One region of the Serratia ureilytica genome, then DNA from elsewhere that is predicted to be linked to it. Evidence: riboswitches for the same ligand, from Rfam matches in the RefSeq annotation. Region 1 holds a riboswitch; the other holds the start of a gene.
What was found. A riboswitch is a leader RNA that binds a small molecule or an ion and turns the genes downstream of it on or off. The one in region 1 is predicted to bind fluoride.
Positions count from the first base shown of each region.

Region 1 (4,213 bases):
CCTGGCTTTGCATCGCCAGCGACGAGGCGGTCGGGCCGACGATGCCGATCACCGCCACCGAGAAGAACAGCGGCACCAGCAACACGACCAGCGGCGCATGCAGCGCGGCGGCCAACAGCAGCAACAGCGATGCGACGGCCGCCAGCGTTAACCCGCCCCTCAATACCCGGCGTTCCCCCCAACGTGAACTGAGACGGCTGGCCAGCTGCGCCGCAATGATCAGCCCGACGCCGTTAATGGCGAAGCACAGGCTGAACATCTGCGGGCTGAGGCCGTAGATCTGCTGCAAGACGAAAGGCGAAGCGCCGATATAGGCGAACATGCCGGCCATTACGAAGCCCTGCGTCAGGCACAGGCCCATGAAATAGCGCTGGGTCAGCAACCCGCCGAGCGACATCAGCATCGCCAGAATGCCGCCCTGGCTGCGGCGCTCGACCGGCAGGGATTCGCGCAGCTTCAGCGCCGACAGGCTGAACAGCAGCACGGCGATGGCCGCCAGCACGCCGAAGATGCCGCGCCAGTTCATCACCTGCAGCATGACGCCGCCCAGCACCGGCGCGACGATCGGCGCCAGGCCGTTAACCAGCATCAGCAGGGCGAAGAAACGGGTCAGCTCGTGGCCGGCGTACAGATCGCGAGCAATGGCGCGGGAAATCACCGCCCCGCCGGCGCCGGCGATGCCCTGGAGCAGGCGGGCGATCAGCAGTTGGTCAATGGTGGGCGCCAGCGCGCACCACAGCGAAGCGCCGAGCAGCAGGATCAGCGACAGCAGCAGCGGGCGCATACGGCCCAGTTTGTCGCTGTAAGGGCCAAAAATCAGCTGGCCGACGCCCAGGCCGAGCAGCCCGGCGGTCAGGCTGAGCTGCGCGGCGGCGGTGGAGGTATTCAGCTCGCCCGCCATTTCCGGCAGGGCGGGCAGATAGAGATCGGTGCACAGCGGCCCCAGCGCGGCCAACAGGCCAAGCACGACGGCGTACACCAGACGTTGTCTGGCTAAGTGTTTGGTCATGGGAGATTAAGATTTCCTGAACAGGTGAGAAATGGCCTGCTGATACAGATCGCGCAGCAGGGACGCATCGGCTTTTTGCGTGGTAAGGATACGGTAACCGGTGCCTTCGCTCATGACGGCGATAAACTCCACCCGCGCGGCGATCTCTTCCGCGCTGAAATCGGGATACAGCCGCTGCAGGTTGTGGCACACGTGGCGAAACAGCCGCGCCTCCGCATCGCTGAGCAGTTTGGCCACCACCGGGTTGCGCGTGGCCTCGGCGGTCACTTCCAGCATCAGCATGTGATCGGTTTCGCTCTCGCCCGGTTGCTGAAACAGCGTGCGCGCCGCCAGCGTGCCGGCGATCAGGTTGATGTGATCGCCAAGGTTTTCCAGGCGCTGCATCTTGCTGGTGATGATGCGATTGACGATCTCTTCGATAATCGCGTCTTTATTGGCGAAATAGCGATAGATTTGCCCGACGCTGAGCTGCGAGCCCTGGGCAATCTCCGCCATGCTGGCGGCATGGAAGCCGTGGCGGCGGAAGCTGGTTTTCGCCGCTTCGACGATCTGATCGCGGCGCGCCTGCACTTTGGCCTGTTTACTGTCGTTGGGGGAGAGCATCTGCCCGATCCTTTGCTGCGCGTGAGCCGGGTTCACAATTTTGGGTGTGAACGTTCATTCTCAATTGTAGTGTAACGGATGGGGAGGACGCAAGATGAACGCGCGTTGCGGGGAAAAGGTGTTTAGGCGAACAGGTAGGCGTTGATAAAGGCGGCGACGATCAGCACGCACAGCGCAACGGCGATCGCTTCGGCGGTGGTTTTCGGCAGGCTAAACATAGCGATTTCTCATCCAGTCAGGAGTTCTGGATGAGATTATGCGCATGCAAGATTAAGGAAACATTAAGGGCTTAGCGCCCGTTGACCCACATCACCAGCATGAAGGCCAGCAGCGTCATCGCCAGCGAGCCGGCCAGGTTAAGCAGCATGTTGGCCAATGCCCAGCCGAAGCGGCCGTCCTGCATCAGATACACCACCTCCAGCGAAAAGGTGGAGAAGGTGGTCAGGCCGCCGCAGAAGCCGGTGGTGATCAGCAGTTTCCAGGTGGGATCCAGGTGTGTCATGCGGGTGAAAATCGCCATCGCCAGACCGATGATAAAACCGCCGATCAGATTGACCATCAGCGTCCCTAGCGGAATGTGGGCGTTCAGCGGATTCATTTTCATGCTTACCGCCCAGCGCAAAACGCTGCCGACGCCGCCGCCGATAAAGACGGCCAGTAAAGAACTCAACATGGGGCAACTCCCTTTCAAACAGAGAAATTCACGGGCTCGGAAAGGGACAGGCGTAACGCTACGCGCCTCTCTCCGAGAGGTTACGTAGACATCATCAGCCTGTGAAGGCGGTTAGGGAGGAATGTCATCTCCAGCGTGCCGCACGGCCTTTTTCACCGTACCCGATGGATGTTACACCTAACGCCGTCTATTTTGTAGTATCGACCCCCTGCGAGGTAAAACCGATGGAAATCAGAGCGGCGCGTCTGGGCGACCGGCATGCTATCGCCGAATTGATGACGGTGTTGGGCTATCCTGGCACCGAGGCGTTTCTGACGCAGCGCATGCAGCAACTGTTGGCGCACCCGGACGAGGCGCTGCTGGTGGCGGCGGACGGGGCGCAGGTGCTGGGCGTGTTGTCGCTGCATTTCCTGCCGCAGCTGGCGTTGGCCGGCGACATTGGCCGCATCAGCTATTTTTGCGTCGACGATCGGGCGCGCGGCGCGGCGGTTGTTGGCGGAGGGAGAGGCGCTGGCGCACCGTCGCGGCTGCGATCGGTTGGAGGTTCATTGCCACAGTCGCCGCGAGCGGGCCCATGCGTTTTACCTGCGTGAAGGCTTTGTTGAAGCGCCGAAGTATTTTGCCAAGTTATTAAGTCAGTAAGTTACTCCCCTGGCGGCACTGCCGTTTCCAGCCGGTTGCGGCCGTTTTGCTTCGCCCGATAGAGCGCGCTGTCGGCCGCTTTCAGCCAGTCCAGATAGCCGCCCAACGCGGGGTGGTAGTTGGCGATGCCGGCGCTGATCTGCAGCCGCAGCTGCGGCGCCTCTTTGAAGCTGACCGCATCCAGCCGCTGCTGGATGCGTCGCAGGACGATTTCCGCCTGCTCGGCGTTGGTGTTCGGCAGCACCGCGCCAAACTCGTCGCCGCCGTAGCGCCCGACGATATCCACGTTACGCAAGCCGATCAGCAGCTCTTCCGCCAGCGCCGCCAGGGCCTCATCCCCCAAAGCATGGCCGAAGGTGTCGTTGATGGTTTTGAAGCGGTCGATATCCATCAGGATCAGCGTGGCCTTATCCTGGTAGCGACGGCAGCTGTCGAACTGACGATGCAGCAGATGCTCCCAGTGGCGACGGTTGTATAAGCCGGTCAGCCCATCGCGGGTGCTGATGCGCTGCAGCTCCTGTTTCTTTTCCGCCAGCCGCTTGGCGGTGCGGTAAGTCACCAGCCCGAGCAGCGTCGGGTAAAGGTAGATCATCGGCAGGCACAGATAGACCTGCAACGGCGTGCTGTACGGGTGAAACGGGAAGCCGAGCAGCGCGGCGGTGAACGCCGCCGTGGCCAGTTGCATGGCCAATCCTTTTACAAACAGCGTTTTGCCGGCTGAAGCGATGTTATTCATGCTCATCATCGACAGGATGACGATGGCGGGCAGCGCGTTGAACGCCATCATCGCCGCCCAGAAGCCGCCGAAAGCGGAGTCGATCAACAGGTTGCGAATTTCGGCTTTGAACGGATCTTTGGCGCGGCGGGCCAGGCGGTAGGCGAGATGCGGCCAGAGAAAGCCGTGAAAGGCCAGCAATAGCCAGACCGCCGCGGGCGGAGCCAGGGGGTAGAGCGCGGCGCAGACGCAGATAAAGCCGAGCCCCAGACCGACGGCGCGGGGCAGGTAGGTGCGTTTGGCGAAGCTGAGGCCGGATTTTCGGGCATCGAAAATGGGTGGGGCAATATACATCCGGCATCTCCCTGATGAGTATCATGGCAGCGTATCATGCGGGTGATAAACTAAGAATAGTCTGGGATTCACGTCCAGAGGCCCTGTGGCATTACTGCGACCGATCTCACTCTGTTACATGTTGCGGTTGTGCGAGCCGAAGGAAAGTCGCTAAATATTCGCAGGCAAGGTCAGTTTTTCTCGCTGTTCACGCAGCGCTCTATGATAAGAAGGTGAG
Region 1 covers NZ_CP071320.1:3,824,336-3,828,548, reverse strand. The annotation lists gene J0X03_RS18085 (multidrug effflux MFS transporter) at 1-1,009, opposite strand, end outside; gene J0X03_RS18080 (TetR/AcrR family transcriptional regulator) at 1,016-1,612, opposite strand; gene crcB (fluoride efflux transporter CrcB) at 1,902-2,285, opposite strand; fluoride riboswitch at 2,364-2,426, opposite strand; partial or broken gene J0X03_RS18070 (N-acetyltransferase family protein) at 2,510-2,927, shown strand; gene J0X03_RS18065 (diguanylate cyclase) at 2,929-3,996, opposite strand.

Region 2 (4,213 bases), 1.3 Mb from region 1:
GGCTCGCATCGCAACCGTCATATCGGCGATAAAGCTGTCGACGGTTTCGCCGCTGCGGTGTGAGATAAAGGCGCCCCAGCCATTTGCCTGGCAAAGCTGCACGGCGGCGAAAGTTTCGCTCAGCGTGCCAATCTGGTTCAGCTTGATCAGCGCCGCATTGGCCAATCTTTCATCAATCCCGCGCTGGATGTATTTCACGTTGGTGACGAACAGATCGTCACCGACCAGTTCCACCTGATCGCCCAGGGCGTCGCTGAGAATGCGCCAGCCCGCCCAGTCGTCCTCGGCCAAACCGTCTTCAATCAGCACGATGGGAAAATCTTGCACCAGCCGCTGGTAATAGGCCGTCATCTGTTCGGCATCCAGCTCAGCGTTTTCGCTGCGCAGGCGGTATTTGCCGTTGGCATAGAATTCACTCGAGGCCGGGTCCATGCAAATGGCGATATCGTCTCCCGGTTGATAACCGGCTTTCTCTATCGCCTGCACGATCAGCTCCAGCGGTTGCCGGTTCGAGGCAACCGCCGGCGCGAAACCACCTTCGTCGCCGACGCCGACCGACAGGCCTTTTTCCAACAGGATTTGGCGCAGCGCCTGATAAACTTCACTGCCCCAGCGCACGGCCTCGCGCAGCGACGGCGCGCCCAGCGGCGCTATCATAAACTCCTGAAAGTCCGCGCCTTGCCAGCGGGCATGCACGCCGCCGTTGATGATATTCATGCAGGGCACCGGCAGCAGGTTGGCGCCGATACCGCCCAGATAACGATACAGCGGCAGCTGCGACAATTTCGCCGCGAGGCGGGCGGCCGCCAAAGAAACGCCAAGCAGGGCGTTGGCTCCCAATCGGCTCTTGTTCTCGCTGCCGTCCAGCGCGATCAGCCGGCGGTCTATCTCCTCTTGTTGGCGCACATCCACCCCGCGCAGCGCCTCGTTGATCGCCGTTTTGACGCTGTGCACCGCCTCCAATACGCCTTTGCCGCCGTAACGGTGCGGATCGCCGTCGCGGTGTTCCACTGCCTCGCGCGAACCGGTGCTGGCGCCGGAGGGAACCGAAGCCCGTGCTACGACGCCCGCCGCAGTCATTTCAACTTCGACGGTGGGATTGCCGCGCGAATCTAGGATCTCTCTGGCGGTTACGTTTTCAATTTCATAGCTCATGGATGATCACCTCATTCTAGGGAGTAGGCACGTGCTTTATCAGCACGTCGATCGACAAATGGTTAACGAACTCGAAGCCGAAGGAGGCAAAGACGCCGAATGGTCGGTTCTGATGGCCAAGCAGCAACAGATCGACGCCTTCACGGGCAATCAGGGTTTCAACGTCTTTGAAGCGATGGATGCTGACCATTGCGCGCACCTCCAGGGGGATTGAGCAGTCTTCCACCAGGCGGCTGAGCATGGCTTTGGCGGCGATCTCCTCGCTGGACTGGCGATCTTTGGTTTGTGCATCGCTGAGGTAGTCCAGCTCGGCATAGTCGGCGCTGATGTGCGCCACGGTAATGCGCGTATTCATCTGCTGATTGAGGCGTTCGGCGTGGCGCAACAGCAGCCGGCCGTCGCGTTCATCCTGCACCAGCAGTAAAGCATGTTGATAGAGCGGCATGACTTATCTCCCTGCGTTAGCAATCTGTAGGGTTAACCACGGTAAAACCTCTTTTTTCCGGCTCGTCATGCCGGGCAGCGACACCTGCCGAATGGCCAGCACCCGGTTCGACGAGAAATACAGGGTAGAGCGGTGGCGGGTGATATCGGTAACCAGCAGCGCGGCCATCTCCAGCCCGGCCTCCTGCTTAGCCTGCTCGAGCGCCTGTTGCAGCGCGGGCAACAGCGGATCGATATCGCTCATAGCCCGCACTTCTATCTGCGACAGCAGCAGCGAGACGCTATGGATGCGGTAATTCTTGGCGTCACGGTGCAGCAACTGCGGGGCGGATTGCCTCGAAAGATCGGTTTTGGCGGCAAGCAATCCGGCGGTGAAGGCGTCATAGTCAACGTGAGAGATTGCGCATAACCGCGCGACCGCCACCCGATCCTGTTCGGTGGTGGTCGGTGCGCTCAGCGCAACGGTATCGCTCAAAATCGCGCCCAGCAGCAGCGTGGCCTGGGCGGAAGAAAGCGGCATCGGCGTATCTGACGTCAGTATGGACAGGATCACGGTGGCGCAACAGCCAACGGCGCGGATCCAGACATCGGGCGGGTTGCGGGTGATCAAGGTGCCCAGCCGGTGATGATCGATAACGCCGACCACATCGCTGTCGGGCAATGAGGCCGGCCCTTGTTCGACGTCGGTAAAATCCACCAGCCAGACTTTGCGGTCACGGAGATCGTCTGTCAGCAGCGCAGGCGCCTGTACGCCGGCGGCGGCCAGTATGTAGCGGGTTTCCGGCGTCAATTCGCCAAGGCGGAAAGCGACGGCCGGTTTGCCGAGGTGATTGAGCCAGTCCGCGACCACCAGCGCGCTGCAGATACTGTCGCTGTCGGGATTTTTATGGCCGAAAACGTACAGCGGCATTTCCCGCACGGCGAGATCAGGCTGGGACGGAAAAGGGGTAATACGTGAGATTTCATTCATAGCGACTCCTGACATACCTGCCTAAAAAATAAAGCGAAGTTGTATATCAGGCGTCATCATCCGGTTCGAGCGAACGCGGCGGTTGGGAAAGGTGGAACACCATCACCTTGTGAACGACTGTAGCGCAGCGCGGTGGCAAACGCAACGCCCGGCAAAGCTGGCGAGAATGCATAATCGGATTGATACTGAGTGAGTCTATGATGGACAAGGATATTTGCCGCTAACCGACGGATAGGCTGAACGGAATCACGCCGGCCGGCTGCATCGGATCCGTGGGTGTCACAATGGGAGTCAACATGCTCGAGCCATGCTTCCCCGAAAACGAAGCCGAACGCCTGTCGGTATTGGATTCGCTGAACGTGCTTGATTCGAACTCAGTAGAAAAGCTGGATCGCATCACGCGGCTGGCTGCGAAATATTTCGGCGTCACCATTGCGCTGGTGTCACTGATCGACCGCGATCGTCAATGGTTTTTATCACGTTATGGCCTGGATGTCCGGGAAACGCCGCGCAACATCTCGTTCTGCGGCCATGCCATCCTGCAACGCGAAGCGCTGGTGGTGCCCGATACCGCGCAGGATCCGCGCTTTTTCGATAACCCACTGGTGGTCGGTGGCCCGCGCATCGGCTTCTACGTCGGGCAACAGCTGCTGTCCCTCGACGGGTTGCCGCTCGGCACGCTATGCATTATCGACAGCCACCCGCAGTCGTTTCCTCAAGATAAACTGGCCGACCTGCGTGACTTCGCCGCGGTGGTGGAAGAGTATCTGCAGAGCATCGAACGCAACGTCTATACCGAAAACCTGAAATCCGATCTGCAGCGCACGGAGGCGTTATTCGAACAGACTTTCTCTCAGGCGGCGGTGGGCATGGCGCTGGTTTCGCTGCAGGGGTATTGGCTGCGGGTCAATCCGCGCATCTGTGAAATGCTGCAATACTCCGAGCGCGAGCTGATGGATCGCACCTTTCAGGACATTACCTATCCGCTCGATCTCAACACCGATCTGGAAAAACTGCAGCAGTTGCTGAGAAACGAGATCGACACCTACTCGCTGGAGAAACGCTATTTCCGCGCCGATGGCACGATCGTATGGGTGGAACTGACGGTGGCGCTGAATCGGCTGCCGAACGGCAAGCCGGATCATTTCATCTCGGTCATCGTCGATATCAGCGAGCGCAAGGCGGCGGAGGCCGACCTGTATGCCTTGCAGCATGAGCTGGAAGAACGCGTCGAAATTCGTACGCATGAGCTTAACGTGGTGGTCAAACAGCTTAACGAAGAGATAGAAACCCGGGTGCTCGCCGAATCTCAGCTCAGTGCGGAAAAAGAACGCCTGCGCGCCATTACCGACAATATGCCGGCGTTAATCAGCCAGATCGACGCCAATGAACGCTACCTGTTCGCCAATAGCGCCTATAAGACCTGGTTTGGTCTGGAAGAGGCTAGCCTGCAGGGCATGACGGTGCGCGAGTTCATGGGGGAAAGCGTGTATCAGATGGCCCGGCCGATGATCGCGCGGGCTTTGGCGGGCGAAATGGTCAGCTTCGAAAACGAATTGCAGACCCAGCAGGGGCTGCTGATGATCCATACCACGCTGGTGCCGTGCGAGGCTCAGGGCTTTTACATTCTCTCCATGGATATCA
Region 2 covers NZ_CP071320.1:2,558,858-2,563,070, reverse strand. The annotation lists gene eno (phosphopyruvate hydratase) at 1-1,155, opposite strand, end outside; gene J0X03_RS11870 (adenine nucleotide alpha hydrolase family protein) at 1,172-1,600, opposite strand; gene J0X03_RS11865 (DHH family phosphoesterase) at 1,604-2,569, opposite strand; fluoride riboswitch at 2,610-2,685, opposite strand; gene J0X03_RS11860 (diguanylate cyclase domain-containing protein) at 2,866-4,213, shown strand, end outside.
Region 2: another riboswitch for fluoride. It lies ahead of J0X03_RS11865 (DHH family phosphoesterase); the one in region 1 lies ahead of crcB (fluoride efflux transporter CrcB).